Regions from separate parts of the Desulfoluna sp. CLI2B genome, predicted to be linked through region 1. Evidence: riboswitches for the same ligand, from Rfam matches in the RefSeq annotation. Region 1 holds a riboswitch; each other region holds the start of a gene.
What was found. Region 1 has a riboswitch for cobalamin ahead of ACOYW2_RS16050 (helix-turn-helix domain-containing protein). Riboswitches for the same ligand answer to the same signal wherever they lie in the genome.

Region 1 (7,259 bases):
AAGAGCGCTTTGCCGATGTGCCCGATATCCGGATTTTCTGCGCCGCCTTTATCCTCCAGCGTGAAACCGGCGGAAACCTGGCGGCCATCCTCTCCGGCCTGTCCACCACCATCCGGGAACGGTTTCAGCTGGAGCGGCAGATCAAGGCCCATTCCAGCGAGGGACGCCTCAGCGCCATGGTCATCGGCCTCTTGCCCCCGGTCTTCGGGCTCGTCACATGGCTGCTCAACCCCGGTTACATCCGGACCCTTGTGACGCACCCCACGGGGCAGCACCTGCTCGTGGCAGCGGTCCTTTTTGAGATCACGGGGTTTATCGTCATGCGCGCCATGACAAAACTCGACGTCTGAGGCCAAGATGCCTCCGGCGGCCCTGCCGGGGGCCAAACTTTTGAAAAGTTTGACAAACAGGTTTTGCTCAATTTCGCAGAAGCCTTCGCGGAAGCTCTGCCCCTGAGGAACGAAGGGAGAGGGCTTTCGCAACCTGGGGTCCTGGGGATCATCCCCTGGCCGCCGGAGGCAGGTTTTTCCTGGCTACTTTAACCATAGAAGGCAATGCAGTTAAATCAACACTGGGCAAGTGGTGACAACGTATCTTGTAACGTCGAAGCTTGCGATCCAATCCGCATGAACCATCAGCGTCCATATCGGGCGCAGCCCGAGCCGAAGGCCCTTGCGCTTTGGCCCGAGGAACGAGGGACAAAGCGCAAGGGCAATATGCTTTCGAGGTGGCTCACCTCGCCGCCGGAGGCATTGCTTTTTTTTGTCCATACCTCACGACACATACGGAGCCATACGCTGTGACCCCTTCCATCCTGGCAGTCATCACGTTTTTATGCGTCACCGTCCTTCTGATGATTCTCTACATCAGGCTGGAGGAGGCCTATCTCCGCATGCGGCTCAACCGACGTTTCAACGGAAAAAAACGCGGCCCCAGGCACAAGGAAAAAACTCTGGAGGAGAGGCTCTGGTTCAAACTCACTTACCCCCTGGGCCGCTTCACCACGCCGGATGATGAGGAGACCCTCTCTGCCCTGCGAGTCCATCTCAACCACGCAGGATACAGAGACTCCTCGGCCGTGGCCCTCTTCTTCGGACTCCGGGCAGGACTTGCCGGATGTTTCGGGGTGCTGGCTCTGCTCTGGGCCCTGGGCAGCGGCGGCTCGCCCCTTTTGGCCTTTCTTCCCGCAGGCATGGGCTACCAGGCACCGGCCTGGGCCCTGGCCTGGAAAATAAAAAAACGGAAAAAAAACATCTTCCGGGAACTTCCCGACGCCCTGGACCTCCTGATCATCTGCATCGACTCCGGCCTGGGCTTTGACATGGCCATTGCCCGCATCAGCGGCGAATTTGCCTCCATCACTCCCACCCTCGCCAAGGAGTTCGAGCTCTACCTTGTCGAAACACGAAGCGGATTGCCCCGAGCCCAAGCCCTCTCACACCTTGCAGCACGAAACGGCTCCTCATCCCTTGGCAGCGTGGTGACCGTTCTGAACCAGTCCGCACGATTCGGCACGGACATTGCCGACGCCCTGCGCACAACCATTTCGTCCATGAGAAAACAGCGAAAACAGCTGGCCGAGGAGAAAGGAGGCAAGGTCGCCGCAAAGCTCACCTTTCCCCTTGTGGGCCTCATCATGCCCGCCCTGATGATCATCATCCTCGGCCCGGCCATCATCAACCTCATCGAAAGGTTCAAGCATGGATTTTAGCCAGACAGAAAACGATGCCTCCGGCGGCAAGGTGAGCCGCCTTGAAAACGGATTGCCTCTGCGATCTGCCCCTCGTCCCTCGGGGCACACCACAGCGACATCCTTCACAAATCTTCGTATCAACTGTCTCTTGTTTGTCGGCTGCCTTTTGCTTGTCGGCTGCGCCGGGAAGACGCCCCCCGCCTTCTCGCCCGACGACGCCATGGCACGGGGACTGTCTCCGGCCATGACACAAAAGTGCCCCGAACCCAACCACCTCGCCCTGGCAAAGGACATGATCAGCAAGGGGTATCACGACATTGCCCTGGTCCAGCTGGAGAAAGCCCTGGCGATGAGGGGAGAAGAAGCTGAAATATACCACCTCATGGGCTGCTGCCACCGGGAGAAAAAGGACTACGACAAGGCAAAAACATGTTTCGGCAAAGCCCTCACCCGGGAGCCGGACTACGCTCCGGCACACAACGGCCTGGCCATGACCCTGGACCTCACCGGCAACCCAGGCGCGGCCCAGGCCCACTACCGGAAAGCCATTGAAATCAACCCGGCGCGCCCCGATGTTTACAACAACATGGGCTTCTCCCACCTGTGCGCAGGAAACCTCGACCTGGCCCAGGACTGCTTCACCCGGGCCATCGCCCTTGACGACACCTTTTTCCTGGCCCGGCACAACCTCGCCATCTGCCTGGGCGTGGCAGGACGGGAGGCCGAAGCCATGGCCCTGCTGAGCAAACTCATGAAACCTGCCGAGGCCCTGAACAACATGGGCGCCATCCACGCCCTGGCGCACGATACGGAGCAGGCAGCCGGCTTTTTCGAACAGGCCCTTGCCATGGACCCCACCCTGTCCGCCGCCCAGAAAAACATTGCAGCAACCAAAGGAGCACCCTGAACCATGATCCCCTTTTCCAAAGCGTTTGCCGTTCCCCTCTCCTTTGTGGCCATCCTGCTCGCAGGTTGCTCAGCCCCGAAGCACATCGCCCCTGAGTTCGGCGAATCCTTTACCAAGGCATTTCACGCCCAGGTCATGAACCCCGACGCACCGATCAATCGCGCCCCCGTCACCACCATGCCCGGGCCCCTGGCAAACGCCATCTACAAAAACAAGTACGAGCACCCAATGAAAGAGATCGACTCAGACTCCGACACCAAAGACAGCGACGCCGATATCATGGCCGATTGATATCTCACAAATCCCATGGTTGATTAGAGATAAAAAGCCTCCGGCAGGGCTGCCGGAGGCATATCACTCGTGAAATATCCGGGATAGGCTGAATGGTTACGAAAGATCCACCGAAACGGAGCGCCGCACTCCGGCGCGGCTTTTTAGTCCGTCGTTACCCGTGCCGCACAGGAGTGCGGCGCTCCAAGGGACAAGGGTTTTCGTAGGGTGATGCCAATACACCCATCGCCCAAACGAGCATCAAGCCCGGATATTTCATGAGAAAACAACCATCCAAATGTAAAATGTCATGATTTCTGATGGATATAATAAAAATGTCGGCTATTTTGAAAATGCAAAATGTAAATCGACGTTCGCCTATCTATTCTCACCCTTCGGGCGAGCCGAGAGCACCCATCTTCTGCGTTTTCAGAGCTTTGAGGTAAACCACTACATCTGCAGCTCTGATGCCTTGAACATGGGTGCACTCGACTCGTGAAATATCCGGGCAAGGCCGACGTTTGTTTGAAAGAACCGTGCATATGGTAAAAAAAGCAATCAAGACAAGCCCCCCCAAAAAACACGAGCAAGGCTCCATCGTCCTTGTGGTGGCTTTTTTCATGACAGCCCTGTTGATGATGCTCGCCCTTGTCATCGAATCCGGCTATCTCTTCAGCGAAAAACGAACCCTCCAGAACTGCGTGGACACCGCCGCCATGGCTGGGGCCCTTCACCTCTGTGACGGAGACCCCGAAACCCGTGCCCGCAAGGTCCTTGTCCAGAATCTGTTTCCGGGAAAAGAAGCCGTGGAGGATCCTGCCATTGATGAGGACTTCCCGCAAAATTACGAGGTGGAGATCACACGGGGATACTACGATGAGAACGACGCCTACGATGATTTTCTCGTCTACAAAGAATTTGCAGCCGAAGGAGAACCCGATTTTCCCGCCGACGAGTACGTCAACGCCGTCAAAGTGTCCCTGACTGTCAGAGAATCCCTTCTTATGGGAGAGTTGGAAAAGAAAAAAAATGTCGACGTCCACGTGGCTTCCGTGGCGTTTCGGCGGCGTTTCGGTATCCTGGCCCACGGGGAGAACCAAATATCGGACATTCGAAGCCAAGACAATTTTCGCAGAAATCAGCTTATATTCAGAAACATGGGAAGCGTTCATGCAAACGGAGATGTTGCATTCATCAGGCCGGTGGAGATAACCGGTAACACCCTCGTCACCGCAGGAAGAAAAATCGTCAACTGCCGCTCAGGGCTCCAGGGAGCACGACCAGTTCTGGATGTTCGCCCCATTGACTGGGACTATTTTAGAGCCAACGGCATCGTGTACACCGTAGATCAATGGCCTGAAATTGACGGAGATTATGATTGTAAGTCAGAAATACCTGTCGAACACGGCAATACCCTCTACCGCCATGGGCTTGATAATAAAACTGATTATGTATTCGGCCTCCATCGTGGAGACCATAATGGCCAAATATACTATTTCAGTGCTGAAAACGCTGATGATGAGGCGACTTTGTTTCTTTTCGCAACGTGTAGCGACAACGATTACGATGCCTATAATTTTACTGTTGCCTCTGAGCTTAAAATTGACTTTGACGCAAGGGGAAATGCCCTTGATTTCACCATGGGAGGAAACGGCCATGACAGCGCATACATATATTGTAGAAAAGATATCGGATCGCCTGAATGCGGCAGTTCAAGCCGCATTTTTCTTGATGGGTATAAAGGGGTTGTGTTCCGAACAGAAAAAAACTTTTCTGTTAAGTACGTTGACACAAGTTGGAATGGAGTTGCCACCCATGAAAACTTTTTGAATATCATTGCACAGGGGCAGATTCTGTTCAGAGGGCACACTTCTGGCATATTCTCATCAGAAAAGAACTATATCAACGGCACCTTCGGCCCCCCCTGCAGTGCGGCCCTTCTCATGCACGGCCGCCTTGAGCTATCCGACGATAAGGTCCATTAACCCCAGCCAATGCAAAAAACCACGGCCCGTAGGGTGCATTTATGCACCATGGTCAAGACATAGCAGCCTTCCATATGCCATCGACATAAGCACGCCTGGAGTCTCCGGGCCAACCGAGACCTCTTACTTGCCCTTATCATTCAAGTCAGTCCCTTCCCGGCATTCACCCCGACACCACCTTGGCATGGGATTCCCCCCGTTTCCGGGCAGGAAACTGCCCGGTGCATATTTTTTTGAACTCCGACGGGGTATAGCCTTCGAGCTTGCGGAACACCCTGCAAAAATAGGATTGATCGTTGAAGCCTACCTGGTAGCAGGCCTCCGACACGTTGAGGTTGTCCGCCATGAACAGTTTTTTCGCCACATGGATTCGCCGCATGTTGAGGTACTCTTTAAAGGACATTCCTGTCTTGTCCTTAAAAATCCGCGAAAAATGAAACTTGCTCATGCCGTTGGCCTTGGCGGCCTCCTCCAGGGTGATGGGATTCATGAAATTTCGGTCGATGAAATCGATGGATTTTTGGACCTCCAGGGCGGCGCACCCCGGCATGGAAGGACCGGGGCCTTCGGCGGCTTTTCCCTGGTAAAGGCTCTGGTAGGCGGTCCAGACCCTGTCCAGGGACATCTTGTAAAAATAGGTTTTCAATGCCGGAAACGTCTCCAGCATCTGATGAAAGGCCTCGCGCCTGGCCATGAGCACAACCCCGGGAATGGCACCCACGGCGCTGGCAATGGACATCCCCTTGGGTTCAAAGGACATCAGCCCGAAAAAATCCCCGCGCCGAAGGGACCCAAAGGAGAGATCCCCTCCGGTAAACCGCTTGATGCGAAGCTCAATGCTCCCGGACACCACAAAGCCAACCCAGGTCGCCACTTCATCCTGCACAACCAGTTTCTCCTTCTCGGCAAACCGATAGGACTGAAACGCCGAGACCACGCGATCAAGGGCCTCAGGAGAAAGCCTGCCGAAGGGCAGGTGCCGTTTCAACAACTCTCGTTCATTCATCGTGCTACCTGCTTCAAGAAATCCCATAAAAAAACCCCATACCGATGCATGCATCGATATGGGGAACCGTTTTCATCCTCACCACAGACTCACACTCTGCACAAGACCTTCCTCGAGGCCTTCGGAACGATCATGGATCATTCCTTTCCGTGCCGATACATCCAGGCAGGTCTTCTGACTTCCCCCCCTTTCAACGGCCTTCCCGGTTTGACCCAGTGGCACAACGCGTTGAAAGGTTTGCAGGAGTTACAGCGGCGGGACCGTTCCCGATTTTCACGGGATTCCCTCTTAGCCCGGGTCTCGGGACATCACGAGACCGGGGAACCTGAACGTCAAACAAATTTTTAGGTTGTATCAATCTATATTTATGCAGCGTAAAGAAATGACATCGGGAGCCCACCACTGATGCATGCGGGAAACATCTCATCCGCAGGGCGTGTATCGTACCAGGCAATCTATTTCATCACCTGAGTAAATGAAGTTATAATGACCCCGCCGTTGATTTGTCAAGGAGAAAAGCGGCACACGGGTCAAAGATAAATTTCGACAAACACAGGACAATATGCGCGTTACCGGCAAGTATCACCCTTTGTTTTCCAACGAAGGCAGCCGTCCCCAGGGGACGGCTCACGGCAACATCCGTTAACCACAAATGTTTACGGCGAAAGTCTCCGGCGAAAAACCCGGGATCGACGAACTCGGCCCACCGCCCTTTTTCCCTTGCGCTCCCTGTTCCACCCACTTTATATAGAACCGAAACGATTCGAAGTAACCTTTAACACGCAGGAACCGTCTTCATGCGCATTCCCTTAGTATTTGCCCTGGCCCTTATCTTTACCCTTGCCCCGTTGTCCTTTCCAGGGGCTCACCCCCATGTTTTTATCACCAGCCGGATGACCCTTTGCTTCGAGGCAAAGCAACCGGTTCGCCTGGATGTAGACTGGGCCTTTGACGACGGCTTTTCAGCGATGATTCTGGAAGACTACGACACCAACGGCGACGGGACCTTCTCCCCCAAAGAGCTGAACACGCTTAAATCCGAGGCCTTTGATTACCTCTCCGAGCAACACTACTTCACCTTCATCACCCACAGCGGAACCAAAAATCACGCCGTCACCATTGCCTCTTTCAACTGCGAGGCCCAGGACGGCATCGTGGTGTATCGCTTTTCAATCCCCATTTCCCCGCAGCCTGAAAAGGGAGAGCCTTTGCGGCTAAGTCAGTACGATCCCACCAACTACTCGGCCCTCTTTCTCTCAGAAGACGCCCCCCTCACCTTCTCCGGGGATGTGCCCCAGGGCATGGGGTTCACCTTGAGGGAGAACACGGAAGAATCATACTACTTCGGCATGCTTCACCCCATCGAAGCCGTTGTTTCCATCTCCGGTAAGGAGTAAC
Region 2 (7,259 bases), 1.1 Mb from region 1:
TATAAAAACCAAGGATCAGGGCGCCACGCCCCACCGATGATATCCCCACGTGGACTCCCCGTCAGTGGTCTTCCGGCCGCCGCAGGCGGGGTACCCCGGGGGCACGCACAACACGTTGCGCATGGTGGCGTCTATGCTGAAGCGGCTGAACATCTCCGTCAGCTTTCCATGCTCGGGGTTCAGCTCCGTCAGGGAGTAATAGACCAGCTCGCCGATGGATTTGCGCAGCCAGTCCTCCACGGACTCGTCTTCCCCCAGGGGAGCCCCGAAGGTCTCCGAAGCTGCCATGGCAGCCAGGTTGGCGTACTGCCGCACGGACCAGTCGCAGAACTCCAGGACGTCGTCTGCGTAGCAAAGCTCAAGGAGGTACGACCGCTCGGCATCGGCCAGGGTCTCCTCTTCCTCCTCGGTGAGCTGATCGTACAGAAACTTTGCCGCCGGGCTTTCCAGCTTATGGATCACAAGGCCCGGGTGCTCGCCGCTTCCCCCGCCCAGGATGAGGTCCGAAGGGGACGCGCTGAAATCATAGCCGCCCCAGTCATCGCCCTCAATCTCCTCCAGGGGATGGTAGATGGGTAAATAGCCCAGGGACCCGATGTACTCATGATCATACGAATCGATATAGCTCATGCATTCCCCCTTGTGGGTTAATTTGATACGCCCCTCACCCGGATTACGGGTGCACTCGGCTCGTGAAATAGACGGGTTAGCTTTCGGAGCAGCTTTGCTCCTTGAACTCCAAAGGGGCGGCCGGTCCGACAAACCCTTTTGGTTTTGTCGTTTCCTTCCGCCCGAAGACGGCCTTGCACCCCTGGCCGTAATAGACGGTGAATGTCTCCAAATCTATGGATGTCACCGTGGCCGCGACTTCGGGATGTTTTTTGATATAGTCCATCATCACGTCCAGGTCCTTCATGTTCTGGTATTGGGGTGGCAGTGCAGCCACGGCAAAGGATGCCCAAACCAGAACAATTCCCGGCAGACTGAGCCATTTCATCAGGCGTCTCCCGTTGTGAAATCGGTTCATAACACTCCTGTCCAAGGGCGCTTGAAGCGCATTGCGTTAAAAGGTAAACCCCAGATTTATACCGCCCACATGGGCCTTGGTGGTGGTCCTGTCGCTGATGTTGCGCAGGGCGCTGAATCTGTAAAACGGACTGATCCGGAACCGGCTGATGTCCAGGCCGAACTGGGCCTGGAAATACCCGCCCACAAGGGTATCCATGCGCCGTTCGCTCCCCTCTTCCGAACGCTGACTCCCGCCCTGGAACCCGCCGGACAGCCGCAGGTGGGTCGGCGCAAGGGGCGTTGTGGGAATGTTGAGCAGGGGCAGCTCCACCCCGAGGCCCAGCCTGCCCAGGAGGGCCTGGTTTCCGATGGAGTATTCGGCACCCAGCACCAGGGGAAAGGAGATGCCGCTCACCTCAAAGGTGTCGATACTGTAGCCAAAACCCAGGGTGCGGAACTGGTCCAGGCTGTTCACCTGGAGAAAGACCCGATGCCGCCTGTCCCCCAGCCCCCCTGCGCTCATCGGCCCGGTGGGGGACAGCACCGTGTCGAATCCCGGGGCCGCCACGTTGGGCTTTCGCATGGGGAGCCCGGCGCTCCTCAGCATGGAGGCCACAACCGAGTTGCAGTTGGGTCCGTCCGGGGCATACGGGATGTTCCAGCCGTTGATCTGCCTGGCATGGCTTTTCATGGTCCGGGCCTTGGTGCACGCCTGGTTCCCCTGATAAACCGTCACCGAAGGAGAGCGGGTGTCGTAATCGATGAACCCCGGCCGGTAGGCGCCGCAATTGGTCACGATGTTGCCGTACCCCCGGCCCCCGCCTGCCGGGCCGCCCCGGATGGCCCAGGGGATCCCTAACCGGTCGGCGTCGGTGAACACCACATAGAGATGAAAAAAAGAGATATTGGGCATGGAGATCTCCCCTGCCCGAACATGAATGCTGCCGCGACAGGTCTGGGGGTGTTCCCGCGAAATTCTGGGCGAGGAGGCGCCTGGACCACCAGGGGATGTGCAGGGGCCCTCTGCTGCTGGGCCACATGGACGAGTTCGTGGGCGAGCAGGTGGCGGCCCGAAGGTGACTCGGGGGCGTATCGCTGCCTTGCAAAGACAATATCATTGCCAAAAGTATATGCCTCGGCATTGAGGCGATCCGCAGACATGGCGGCCTTGTGGTCGGTGTGGACCCGGACACGGGATAAATCCCGGCCCAGGGAGGATTCGAAACGCGCCCTGGTTTTTCCGGGCAGGGGTTTTCCGCCGCCGTGGGGAATGGGGGTGACCGCTTCGGTGCCTTTCCCCCGAAAAAGCCAGGGGGTGCCAGGGGCAGGCCGCCCGGTGATGGCCACGGAAGGCTCTGTGCTGCCCTCGCAGGCCTTGCACGCCACCTCGTCTGCGATGCGGTGGGCTTCCCCTTCACACGCGTCGCCGGGGGCACTCACCCTCAGCCCGGCCTGTACGGAAGCATGGGTGCCCTGCCGCGCCAGTCTCTCCACAGAGAATTCCACCACGCACGGGCCCGCTGCAAGGCGATGTTCGGACCGCCGTACAGGGGGGGCCCGGCATGTGGTCGATGTGGCACCCCGGCAACCGTAACCGTTGCCGTACGCTCCTCCGCTGCCCTGGATTTTCCCGCCGACACACGCATGGCACGTCTCCCTTCACCCGAAAGGTACAAGCCTGTTTGTCAGAATTGTCTCAGCCCGCCCTTGGCGTTGAGAGTACCTCAACGCCACCGTCAGCAAGTATTCCCATGGAATCTGTATATTTTTCAGTGTGAAGCAAGTCCCAATTGAAAAACGGCACAGAATGCGTGCCCTTACCCCTTGTTCGTTGCAGTCACCACAAACAAGGCGCTTTGCCTTCCCACATCAGGATGGATGTTCCGAAGCATGTCGCACTCGGAAATGGAAAACCCTTTCAACTCTTCGGCCAGTTCTTCCCGCGAATAAAAATGAAAGAGTTTACCGGTGCCGTCGTCAAAGGTATGTGGCTCGATTTCCGTCCATTCGTGCCTCGGGTAGGATTCGTCCTCCACGTCCAGCACGCTGGCGAAGAGTACCCCGCCCTGTTTCAACACCCTCTTTGCCTTGACGAGTAAGTCTACCCGTTCTTTTAACGTTAAGCAATGAAGGACATTGAGCATCACCACCACGTCAAAGGAGCCGTCGGGCACGTCCTCGGGAATGGAATCGTGCCTCATGAATCGGCATCGTCCGTTCGTCCGCGCGTTGCCCAGGGCCACGGCTTTTTCTACGGCCCGTAGCGAGATATCAACCCCTGTCACCCGAAGCCCCTCTTCGGCCATGAGGTAGGCATAGTTGCCGTCTCCGCATCCGAAATCCAGCACCGATGTCGCCGGAAAGTCACCCAGAAACTGCTGGAGCATGTGCCAGAGCGGCTCGTAGACAGGGGACGGTTCGGTGCCTTTGTAATCGGTATCCCAGGGGCTGAGGGCTGTTGTTTCCATGATTCTTCCTTACTGTCTTTGCAGGGTAATAGGTCTGGGCGCTCATGGGGCGAGGGGCTTTTCATCATGGGAAAACCACACGGTCACGTGGGGGTACATCCGATGAAACCCGCGAATCGCATTTGCCGATTCCCGAACGGCCTGCTGCCCTTCTTTCCCGCCATCGGAGTTCATGAACACCCCCTGGGTCATGCCCCAGGCCGAGAGTTCCGCATCCCCCACGACAAGGATGGGGAACGGTTCCGCATTGATCAGGTAGGCAAGATGGTCCGTTGTGTGGCCCGGTGTGGACAGCGCCCAGAAGGAGCCGTCCCCGAACAGGTCCACCGCATGATCAAACGGAGGAATCGCCGGAGCTGAATCGGTATCAATAAGAGAGATATCCCCCTTTCCTTTCAGGTGGCTCCCCGTCATCAGGCGGTAGTGCGCCGAATTCTCCTTCTTTCCATAGCATATATTGCACCAGGGAGACAGGGCCGGTATCCCGGCGGTATGGTCCGGGTGCATGTGAGTCAAAAAGAGGTGGGTAGGATGGATGTTGTTTTTTCGAAGCCGGGACTCTAAGTCCTCATCTTTTTGCTGGGTGTAGCGTGCCCTGTTGCCCTCGAGAAAATCGATGACAAAGGGCGACAAATTCCCAAAGGGGGGATTTTCGTAAAACGACCTGTCAAACCCGCTGTCGATGAGGATATCGCCCTTCTCCGGGTGATGAAAGTAAAACACCATCACCGCGTGGGAGACGGTCTTCGATGTGTCCACACCCGCCGGGATACTCTCCGCCTGGGTGTAAGGTGCCAGGGGGGAGGTAATCGTCCCTGTGTTCAATGCCCTGAATGCCATGGGCCTTGATGCCTGAAAAACCTCATCCCAGCTGTGATACCTTTTCCCGGATATTGCCTTGCCTGCGTCCATTGCTTCCTCCTGTGTGCCGTTTGGTTGCGTCTTGGTTTCCGGCCCTTCGCCTTGCAAAGGGGCTGTGCCGGTCTTATTTGGAAATCAAGTTCCGTGCCGAACATCACATCACCCCCGTTTTGAGGAAGTTACGTCCGGCAGCCGCACACAAAGGATCGCATGCGGTGTCACACGGGGTCATATGTGGTCCTATGTCTGCAACGTGACGTATATGGCACCCAAAAAGCATGCTTTGGAAACTCAGGCATAGGAGACAACGTCGTAGTCAATCTGCTGCTCGTCAAACCACCGCTTGATGGCCGTAAACCCCCGGAAGCCACTTTTTAAAATCTCCAGAATGTTGCCGGGGCAGATGGTCTTGTCCGCATAGAGCCAGTACTCGTAGTCCCAGTCCCCCAACGCCCCGGTTGCCGAAGGGCCTGTGTCGCAGCCCTGTACCACCAGCTTGTCTCCCTTGAAAAAAGCCTCGATGGTTGTGCTCTCGCCTTTTTCACCCACGTACCTGTAAACCGTCACCTTCTCATCCATAATCGATTCCTTAATTTCTTTTGCCTTATGTTTCGATGTCCCAGCCCGGGGGCACCCGGCCTGAAACCATGCCGAACACCCACGCGCAAGAGTATCTACCGTTCCCCCGCTATTTCCCTATGAAACGGATCACGCCGTAAGAGACGCGGGGTGAAAGGCCCCATGGCTATTCATACCTTTAAAGTCAAAAGTTACGTCACAAGGTACCGAGGGCACAGGAAACCCGACATTAATTTCTTACCGAGAAGGTGCAACTTGTTGTTGACAAAAGCGGAAAATGAGTGATAGCAAACCTCATTCTCACAGATGTCCTTAATCGGACTTAATAGGGAAGACGGTGTAAATCCGTCACGGTCCCGCCGCTGTAATCGGGGACGAAAAACGCAGGCACGACACCCCTGGTGCGTGTTCATGTCACTGGCTTTGCCGGGAAGGCGCGTTGAGTAGATCGATCCGGAAGTCAGAAGACCTGTCTGTGATGTGACATACCCATGTTTCTTGCGAGCGACGAAAAACGTGGGAGAGCCCCCTCTGGCGGGGCGACCCGGGGATCAAGTTTGAACGGGTGCAGTCCCTGGCTTTTGTATGGAAGCTGGGGATTTTTTGTATCCGGACCTGCCCATGAGCCACCGGGACCCTTGCCTGCCACCCGGCATGCACGTGCCGCGGCCATGGATGCCCTTGCCCGGGTATCGTTAAAAAAAAATCCCTGTTGAAGCAATGGAAGCAATTCCACTTGAGATGCAGCAGGTGAGACAGTGAATTACGCAATACGAAGATGTGCAGTCCTGGCCCTGGCCCTTTGCGCCCTGGGCGGTTCAACCGCCTCGGCAGAAACCACGGAAACGCCCTCCATGGAAGGAATCGTCGTCACGGCCACGCGGGTGGCCGAGGACCGGATGGAGGTACCCGTCACCGTTTCTGTGGTCACCCGTGAACAGATCGACCGCATGGGGGCCACCACCCTCGAACAGGCCCTCAAAACCGTTCCCGGCCTCCAGATGGGGATCCAGGGCAACGCCTACCCCCACATCGAAGTCCGGGGCTCCCGGGACACCAAGGACCTGGCCGTTCTCATCAACGGCATCCCCTTCCGCCAGGTCAACGGTTCCGCCGACCTGACCATGATTCCTTTGAACATTGTGGAACGCATCGAGTTTGCCAAAGGCCCCTCCTCCTCCATCTGGGGCCGTGGCGCCGTGGCCGGAACCTTGAACATCATCACCGTCCCGCAGGATACCTCCAAAGCCTCCACCACCCTGGTGGCCCGGGGCGGAAGCTTTGACACCTACGGGGCAGACACCCGGGTGCTCAGCCCCACCGACAAAGGGTATGTGATGGTCAGCGGAGGCGGCACCACCAGCAACGGCTACCAGGACGGTGTCGGAAGAGATGCACAGAACGCCATGGTCACAAGCCATCATGAGTTCTCGGACACCTTTGCCGTGGACGTCCAAGCCCTCTTGTCCAATGTCAACGCGGACAGGGGCTCCACCATCCCCATTGTGGACGGCAAACCCATGGACGGAGTCACCCGGGAAGAGAACCACGCCATCGACGGCGCGTGCTACGACGGAAGGTATCAGTCCGTCACCATCTCCCCCACCCTCTCCCTCTCCGAGAACGTGAAGATCACCAACGACTTGACCTTCACCCAATTCGACAGCTACGCCACCGGGGGCACCACGGTGACGGCAAGCCAGAGCAACAAGGGCTGGTGGGTCAGCGATTCCGAGCAGAGGGCCTTTCACAACGACCTGCGCATGACCCTGGACCACACCGGAGAGACCGTGGACAACACCTTCCTTGTGGGCACCTATGTGGAGATCGCCTCCCAGGACAAGGACGCCCCCGGCTACTCCTGGAGCAGCATGCCCAAATACGGCCCCCCAAACTGGGACACCCCCTTGACCAATGTGGGCAACCCGGCCACAGGCAACCCCACCGGCACCACGGTCAAAAGCGAGTTTGAGCAGACCGTTTACAGCGCCTACGCCCAGGACACCCTTGCCATTGGCGATGTCTCCCTCATGGCGGGTATCCGCTACGACCACTTCCACGAAGAACTCACCACCTCCAATAAAGACGTGGAAGCCGACCAGAGCGACTCGGCCTTCAGCCCCCGTGTGGGCGCCACCTGGAACGCCTTCCGGGTGGGCTCGGTTCAGACGGCCTTCTTTGCCACCTATGCCGAGGGCTTTCGCACCCAGTTTCCCAAGCTCAGCACCAAAAACAACAAAACCCTTCCCCAGATCCTGGACCCGGAAGAGACCAAAAGCTACGAAGCAGGGGTCAAGTTCTCCTCGGGCAACACACTCTTTGCCCAGGTGAGCTGCTTCCGCA
Region 3 (7,259 bases), 2.9 Mb from region 1:
AAGAACCGTGGAAAGACTCGCCCGGTAATTCACCACCAGGTCGGTGATGTCGATGATTTTGGTCAGGAGAAAGACAAGGCTGAGAAAGCCCAGGCACAGTAAAAAAGGCTGCAGCAGCTCTTTCAGAATGTAGCGATTGATAATGGTAATGGAGGTCACCTATCACTGGTATAAAAAGACAAAAAAGCGCCTTCGGCGGCCCTGCCGGAGGCCAAACTTTTGAAAAGTTTGATAAACAGGTTTCAAAGGCTCATTCGGTTTATTGAAGCGGATTCGGCTGTCAAGCCAAAGGCAGAAGCTTTACGATTGATTCATTCACGCCGGAGGCAGGCTGCTGTTCATGACGCATGCATGCCCAAAAGATCCCGGGCCACCCAGACCACCTCCCCGATCACTTCAAAACCGGTCAGATCGGCCAGATAGTCCACGGCTTCGGCCTTGTTGTCGGAGAGCACACGCACGGCAGCCCCTTCCGTATAAAGTCGCTTGACCTTAATGGCGTCGCCTTCGCGAAAGGCAAAAATGCCCCCTTTAAACCGGCCATCTTCCCCTGTTCGGGAACGGTCCACCATGACGGTATCCCCGCTTAAAATCATGGGGGCCATGGAATCACCGGCCACATCAAACAGCACAAGGGACGACGGATTGCCCTTTTTCCGAAGCCAGATTTCGCCAAAGGGACAGGTCTCAAGCACCTCGGCCGTGGTCTCAAAGGAGCCGCCGCCACCGGACAAGGTGGCACGGTACTTGGGAATGTAGACCAGGGCGTTGACCATGCCGGCGCCCTCTCCCCCGGTGTACCCGTTCAAAAGCCAGGTGATATCGCAGTCCAAGGCCTTGCAGATCCTGAAAATGGCATCAATGGTGGGGGATGTGCCGCTTTTCCATGATTCAAAGGCACCGGTCAGGCCCACGGTGCGATCCAACTCACCCAGGCGCCCGCCCCACTCCCGCGCAACCAGTTCCTCCAGATTATGGAGAAACACGTCTCTGTTCCACTTCATAATCCCACTCTTTCACCGCCCGGGGCGCCCTTGCACCCCGCCGGTCCAAGGACCATTGCCGACGCACGGCCCCGGGGCTTCCCAAAGCCTGCACGTGTGACGTAAGAATGCCCGAATCATAGCCAGAGGATGACGGGTTGTAAAGGGTTTCAGGGCTCACATTTTCGTGCCAGAACAGCGCAGGAGCCCGACGGCAGGGCAAGGTCCCCGGCAAAAACAAGCCCGGCCGCCTCGACCATGGCCCGCATCTCACCGGTGGTGTACACTTTCCCGTTGTAGGTGTTCAGCATCATGTGAAGGTCGTACATGCCTCCTGCCTCGCCCCGGTCCCGGTAAAAGTCATGAACCACCAGGGTGCCGCCCTGGGCCAGGAGCCCGGCAGCACGCCGCACGATCCCCAGGGTCTCCTCGTCCCCCTGGCAGTGCACCAGGTTGGAGAGCAGAAGAAGATCGGCCCCTTCACAGGCGGAAAGGTCCCAGCTCTCATCCAGCAGGTTCACGCAGGAAAGGGTCACTCGGTCAAAGGCTGAATGACTCGCCTTGGTCTCGCCAAAAATCCCCACCACATCATCCAGGTCGGCAAGGGAGCCTCTCCAGCCGGGATGCCGTTCCAAAAAGGCAAGACTGTAAGCCCCGGAGCCAAACCCCAGCTCCACAAAGAGGCCCTGCTCGTTGTCCGGCCTCACCACCTGCCAGAGTTCAGCCGCCCGAATGCGGGCTGCCTCATCCATGGCCTCGATGTACTGGGCCAGGTCTTTTTTGTACTCTGCCTCGCTCTTCTCCGATGCGGCGTAGACACGTTCGCCTTGCTCCAGGGTCTTTCCCAGGAGAGCCCAGGAGTCGTAGAGCCGTTTTTCAAAGGCCAGGGTACCGGCCATGGGATGGGGCGCATCTGCCCCGAAGAAAAGCGCCCCTTCCTCGGAAACCCTGATCCCCCGCGGGGTCTCTTCCAGAAGCCCCAATACACACAAGGCCGCAAGGGCACGGGCCCCGAAGGATGGGTCCCACCCCACCTTGCGGCAGAGTTCCTCGGCCGTCACAGGTTCAGCGCCCACGATCTCGAACATCCCGGCGTCAAAGGCTGCCTCAAGCAACCGATAATGGCGATACCCCGTGAGCACGTTTTTGAACTTCAAGTACGGTGTCATCTCACCCATCCATTTTCCAAAAATCACATACAAAAATACCCCTGCATGGCGTCATGCAGGGGCATCGTATCACAACCGGTTACAAAAATAACATTACCCTCTGGTGTGGGGATCCTTGATGGCCACCTCGTCGAAGGTGAGGACATCGGCCAGGATGCGGGTGGAGGCGTCCAGGAGCTCCATGGTCAGGGCCGCCCCTGTGCCCTCGCCCAGGCGAAAGCCCAGGTCCAGAAGGGGATCCACGCCCAGGTGATCATGCATGAAGGTGTGCCCCACCTCCACGGAACGATGGCTGGCAAAGAGGTACTCCTTGGCCGTAGGGGCCAGATCCCCTGCAATCAGGGCCCCTGCCGTGGAGATGAACCCGTCGCACACCACCGGGACGCCGTGGGCCGCAGCCCCCAGAACGAGCCCTGCCAGGGCGCCGATCTCGTAGCCGCCCACCTTGGCCAGCACGTCCACGGGATCCTTGGGGTCGGGCTTGTTCACCTCGATCCCTTTTTTGATCACGTCGATTTTGCGCTGAAGGGCCTCATCGTTGATGCCCGTGCCACGCCCGGTAAGGTCTTCCACCTTTTCCCCGGAGAGCACGGCGATAATGGCCGTGGAGGGGGTGGTGTTGCCAATCCCCATGTCCCCGGTGCCGAGCATGTCCAGCCCGCCTTCGGCCACGAGTTCGTTCACAATCTCAATGCCGGCCTCAATGGCTGCCACAGCCTGCTCGCGGGTCATGGCCGGCCCTTTGGTAAAGTTCTCGGTGCCCCTGGCCACCTTTTTATGGATGATGGGAAGAGACGGATCAAAATCGGCCTTGACGCCGATGTCGGCCGCCAGGGACTCGGCCCCGGCGTGCTTGGCCAGCACGTTGATAGAGGCGCCCTTGATCACGAAGTTGTGGACCATCTGCTCGGTGACCTCCTGGGGAAACAGGCTCACACCCTCCTCCACCACGCCGTGGTCTCCGGCACAGGTCACCACCACCTTCTTTTCGAGCTTCACATCGATTTTACCGGCAATGGCTGCAAGGCGGGCGGACAGGGGTTCCAGCACCCCAAGACTCCCCTGGGGCCGCGCCTGGTCGGCCAGGCGGGCAAGGGCAAGCGTCTCAATCCCGCGATCGATCCCCACAATGGAACCGATGGTCTTTTCGAGCAATGTCATTCAGAACCCCTCCTCAATCAATCCAGTCAAAACATGCGCCCCCATGATGCCAGTGGTTGGAGACATGGCACCATGGGGACCAAAATGGTCGTTCGTAACAAATCGTCTTTGTAGCGATTCAACTTGCCTCCGGCAGGACCACCGGAGGCATTTTAAGCTGAATGGCTACACGTCAATAACCCGTACCGTTGATCACGGGCACAGCCCGTCAGCGAATGCGACAACCCGAGGTACGAGGGTTGGAGCATTCGCGAACCTGGGTTACCCCTTGTAGATCTTGTCGCCTTTGATGTCGGGCTGGAAAACCTCCATCCCCTTTTTCATGGCGCAGAAGTCGCCGCACATGGTGCAGGTGTCTTCCTGCTCGGGGGTGCGCTCTGCACGGATGGACTTGGCCACCTCCGGGAAAAGGAGGTGTTTTTCCAGATCGTCCCAGCGCATCTCGCGACGGGCCATGGCAGCCAGCTTCTCGGTTTCGCGGCGGTTGGGGTACTTGGCGATATCTCCGATACGGGTGGCAAGGCGGGTGGCGCGCACACCCTCACGCACATCCTGAACCGTGGGCAGGGCGGATCCTGGCGGGGGTGATGTAGGTCAGGGTCTGCGCCGAAACGGGCGGAGCTGGCCGCGCCGATGGCCGCCGTGATGTGATCGTACCCGGCGCCGGTATCGCAGGGGATGGGGCCGAGGACGTAGTAGGGGGCGTTGCCGCTCATGCGCTTTTCAAGCATGATGTTGCCCTCGATCTCATCCAGGGGCACATGGCCGGGGCCTTCCACCATCATCTGGCAGCCCATCTCGCGACCCAGCTCGGCCAGCTCGCAGTTGATGATCATCTCGGCCATCTGGGCGCGGTCGTGGCTGTCGTGGATGGCACCTGCACGGATTCCGTTGCCAAGGGAAAGCACGGCGTCGTATTTTTTCATGAGGGCACAGACGCGGTCGAACTGCTCGTAAAGGGGGTTTTCACGCTTGGTGGCGTCCATCCAGGCCACCATGAAGGTGCCGCCCTTGGAGGCAAGACCGCCGTACCGGAAGCCCTGGGCGCGGAGGCGCTCAATGGTGTACTGGTTGATGCCGCAGTGGATGGCCATGAAGGAGAGGCCGTCGTCGAGCTGCTGCTCAATGAGATCGAAAAGGTATTCGGGGTCGAGCTTGGAGGGATCCTGATACTTGCGCCCGGTCTCCTTGAAGGCCTGATAAAGGGGCACGTTGCCCAGGGGAAGGTTGGTGGCTGCCAGCACCTCGCGGCGGACAAGGTCCAGGTCCCCCCCGGCGGAGAGTTCCATGAGGGTATCGGCGCCCTCTTCCTCTGCGGCCAGGGCTTTTTCAATTTCGCTCTTGATGTCGCAGATATCGGAGCTGGTCCCGATGGAAGCGTTTACTTTGGTACGGAGGCCGGTACCGATGCCCACGGCAGGGCCTTTGTGCTTGGGGTTGTTGGGGATAACGATCTCCCCTTTGGCCACCAGGTCACGGATGACCTCGGGGGCATGCCCCTCTTTTTCGGCAACCTGCTGCATCTGGGGGGAAACCACGCCCTCCCGGGCCAATTCAATCTGGGTCTTGTCTACAGCCATTGTATCTCTTCTCCTTACAAGCATATCGGCGGGCTCATAAAATAAAGTACCGCCACCATGATTCGTTCGGCCACCGACTCCAACGGCGCCCCGGTTCCACCCGGGAGATCACCCGATGCCGCCATGAAATCCGTCTGTCGAAAGAAAGCAAGGAGTACGAACAGACAGCGCCGGAATTTCATGATCATTCCCACCAGCACCAACCCGTGCCGGTGAAACGCACCGATTTCAGGCAATAAAAAAAGGGCTCTGAGGTACATAGATATACCTCAGAGCCCTTTGCCATCGAACTCGGTCACGTGAGTCTCATGCACGTCTTCTGACTTCCGGGGTAAGAGCTCCCGACGCGCCTTCCCGCCCCCCTTCAGGAGAGGCAGTGACCGCTGGCATCTCTTCACATGATGAGGAGAAACCAACCTGCGCCGGGCCACCCGGTTACAGCGGCGGGACCGTCACGGATTTTCACCGTAGTTCCGTTTGCATGACACCGTATGACAAATTGAATGTGTACCCTGTTACCGGGTACTGTCCATCCTCTACACGAAACCGGCAAAGGGCGTCAAGGGGAAAAAACTCCGACGTCAAGGGTAGCGAAAAAAACCTTGAGGGCGGTGTGAAGATGCGCTTTGCCCATCAAGGCCTTAAAAAAAGCATTCATTCAAAGAGAACGCTCAAGAAACGTTCTCCAAGATTTCAAACAGTTGGCAAGACTGTTTTTACGCGTTCTTTCACTTTATTCGAGCACCTTGGTGTACCGGCTGTTTCAGGGCATACCAGTAGGCTTCCCAAATTTTACGACTCCCCCAAAAGGGATTCCAGTCTCGCCGCCCCATGTTCCTTCATAACTCCATTTGGCCTTTATTTTACAATGTTGAAGCTCCTCCTACCTACATTTCGGCCTCAGATTCATGAATGCGTAAAAACATAACGCCCTCGTTACGAATAAGCCTATATGGAAATAAAATATTGACATATAAGCGATATTTCCCCTATGAAATGGTGATAGTGGAATTAAGGAATATTTAACCAACTTTGGGGGAAATTCATGAATCAAGTGACAGGGATTTTTAAAAAAATCGCTTCGGGAAGCCTGGTACTGCAGATTGTGATCGGGATCATTGCAGGTGTCATCCTTGCTCAGGTATCACCGGATACGGCAAACTCCGCAGGCCTGTTCGGCAGCTTGTTCGTCAAAGCGCTTAAAGCCGTTGCACCCATCCTCGTTTTTGTCATCGTCGCCTCTTCCATTGCCAACCAGAAGCGCGGCACCCACACCAACATGCGCTCCATCATCGGTCTCTACCTGGTGGGAACCTTTATGGCGGCACTCGTAGCCGTCACCTTGAGTTTTCTCTTCCCCACCAACATGACCCTGGTGGCCACAGACACGGCAGCCACACCGCCCAACGGTATCGGGGAGGTTCTCAACACCCTTCTCTTCAAAATCGTGGACAACCCCATCAACGCCCTGGCTACGGGGAACTTCATCGGCATCCTTGCCTGGGCCATTGCCCTGGGCATCGCCTTCCAGCATACGGGTGAAGCAACCAAGACTTTCCTGCACGACGTCTCCAACGGCGTCTCCAGCATCGTCAAGCTGGTTATCCGGTTTGCCCCCCTGGGCATCTTCGGCCTGGTCTCACAGACCATCGCCACCACCGGTTTTGAAGCCCTTTCCGGCTACACCCACCTGCTTCAGGTTCTTTTGGGTGCCATGCTCATCATCGCCCTCATCGTCAACCCGGCCATCGTCTTCTTCATGACCCGGCGCAACCCCTACCCTCTCGTGTTCACCTGCCTGCGTGAAAGCGGCGTCACCGCCTTCTTCACCCGCAGCTCCGCGGCCAACATCCCCGTGAACATGGACCTGTGCAAGCGCCTCGACCTCAACGAAGACACCTACTCCGTCTCCATTCCGCTGGGTGCCACCGTCAACATGGCCGGCGCCGCCATCACCATCACCGTGATGACCCTGGCTGCCGTCCACACCCTGAACATTCAGGTCGACATGGCAACGGCACTTCTGTTGAGCATCATCGCCTCCGTCTCCGCCTGCGGTGCCTCCGGTGTGGCCGGTGGTTCGCTCCTCCTGATCCCCCTTGCCTGCAGCCTCTTCGGTGTTCCCAACGAGATCTCCATGCAGGTCGTGGCTGCCGGTTTCATCATCGGCGTCATCCAGGACTCCGCCGAAACCGCGCTGAACAGCTCCACCGACGTGCTGTTTACTGCTGCAGCGGATCTTAACGCCCGAGGCACCGCCGCAACTGAAACCGAAACCGAGACAGTTGCAGCCGCATAAGCTTCCGCGCTTAAAGAGACAACACAAAGGGCCCCATGGGAATCGTTCCCATGGGGCCCTTTTTTTG

Region 2: linked by a shared signal. The riboswitch ahead of ACOYW2_RS20885 (TonB-dependent receptor) and the one ahead of ACOYW2_RS16050 (helix-turn-helix domain-containing protein) in region 1 are both predicted to bind cobalamin.
Region 3: linked by a shared signal. The riboswitch ahead of ACOYW2_RS02250 (phosphomethylpyrimidine synthase ThiC) and the one ahead of ACOYW2_RS16050 (helix-turn-helix domain-containing protein) in region 1 are both predicted to bind cobalamin.

What each region holds. Positions count from the first base shown of each region.
Region 1 covers NZ_CP186557.1:3,387,365-3,394,623, forward strand. The annotation lists gene ACOYW2_RS16025 (type II secretion system F family protein) at 1-350, shown strand, start outside; gene ACOYW2_RS16030 (type II secretion system F family protein) at 800-1,711, shown strand; gene ACOYW2_RS16035 (tetratricopeptide repeat protein) at 1,701-2,600, shown strand; gene ACOYW2_RS16040 (hypothetical protein) at 2,604-2,891, shown strand; gene ACOYW2_RS16045 (pilus assembly protein TadG-related protein) at 3,413-4,855, shown strand; gene ACOYW2_RS16050 (helix-turn-helix domain-containing protein) at 5,019-5,861, opposite strand; cobalamin riboswitch at 6,009-6,205, opposite strand; gene ACOYW2_RS16055 (DUF1007 family protein) at 6,659-7,258, shown strand.
Region 2 covers NZ_CP186557.1:4,474,949-4,482,207, forward strand. The annotation lists gene ACOYW2_RS20850 (hypothetical protein) at 16-630, opposite strand; gene ACOYW2_RS20855 (ssr3402 family protein) at 707-997, opposite strand; gene ACOYW2_RS20860 (hypothetical protein) at 1,064-1,921, opposite strand; gene ACOYW2_RS20865 (eCIS core domain-containing protein) at 1,864-2,502, opposite strand; gene ACOYW2_RS20870 (class I SAM-dependent methyltransferase) at 2,826-3,476, opposite strand; gene ACOYW2_RS20875 (MBL fold metallo-hydrolase) at 3,519-4,388, opposite strand; gene ACOYW2_RS20880 (hypothetical protein) at 4,629-4,916, opposite strand; cobalamin riboswitch at 5,204-5,407, shown strand; gene ACOYW2_RS20885 (TonB-dependent receptor) at 5,675-7,259, shown strand, end outside.
Region 3 covers NZ_CP186557.1:459,492-466,750, reverse strand. The annotation lists gene lptF (LPS export ABC transporter permease LptF) at 1-159, opposite strand, end outside; gene ACOYW2_RS02270 (S24 family peptidase) at 339-1,004, opposite strand; gene ACOYW2_RS02265 (methyltransferase) at 1,154-2,152, opposite strand; gene cobT (nicotinate-nucleotide--dimethylbenzimidazole phosphoribosyltransferase) at 2,246-3,313, opposite strand; gene ACOYW2_RS02255 (phosphomethylpyrimidine synthase ThiC) at 3,575-3,850, opposite strand; partial or broken gene ACOYW2_RS02250 (phosphomethylpyrimidine synthase ThiC) at 3,973-4,836, opposite strand; cobalamin riboswitch at 5,186-5,411, opposite strand; gene sstT (serine/threonine transporter SstT) at 5,939-7,192, shown strand.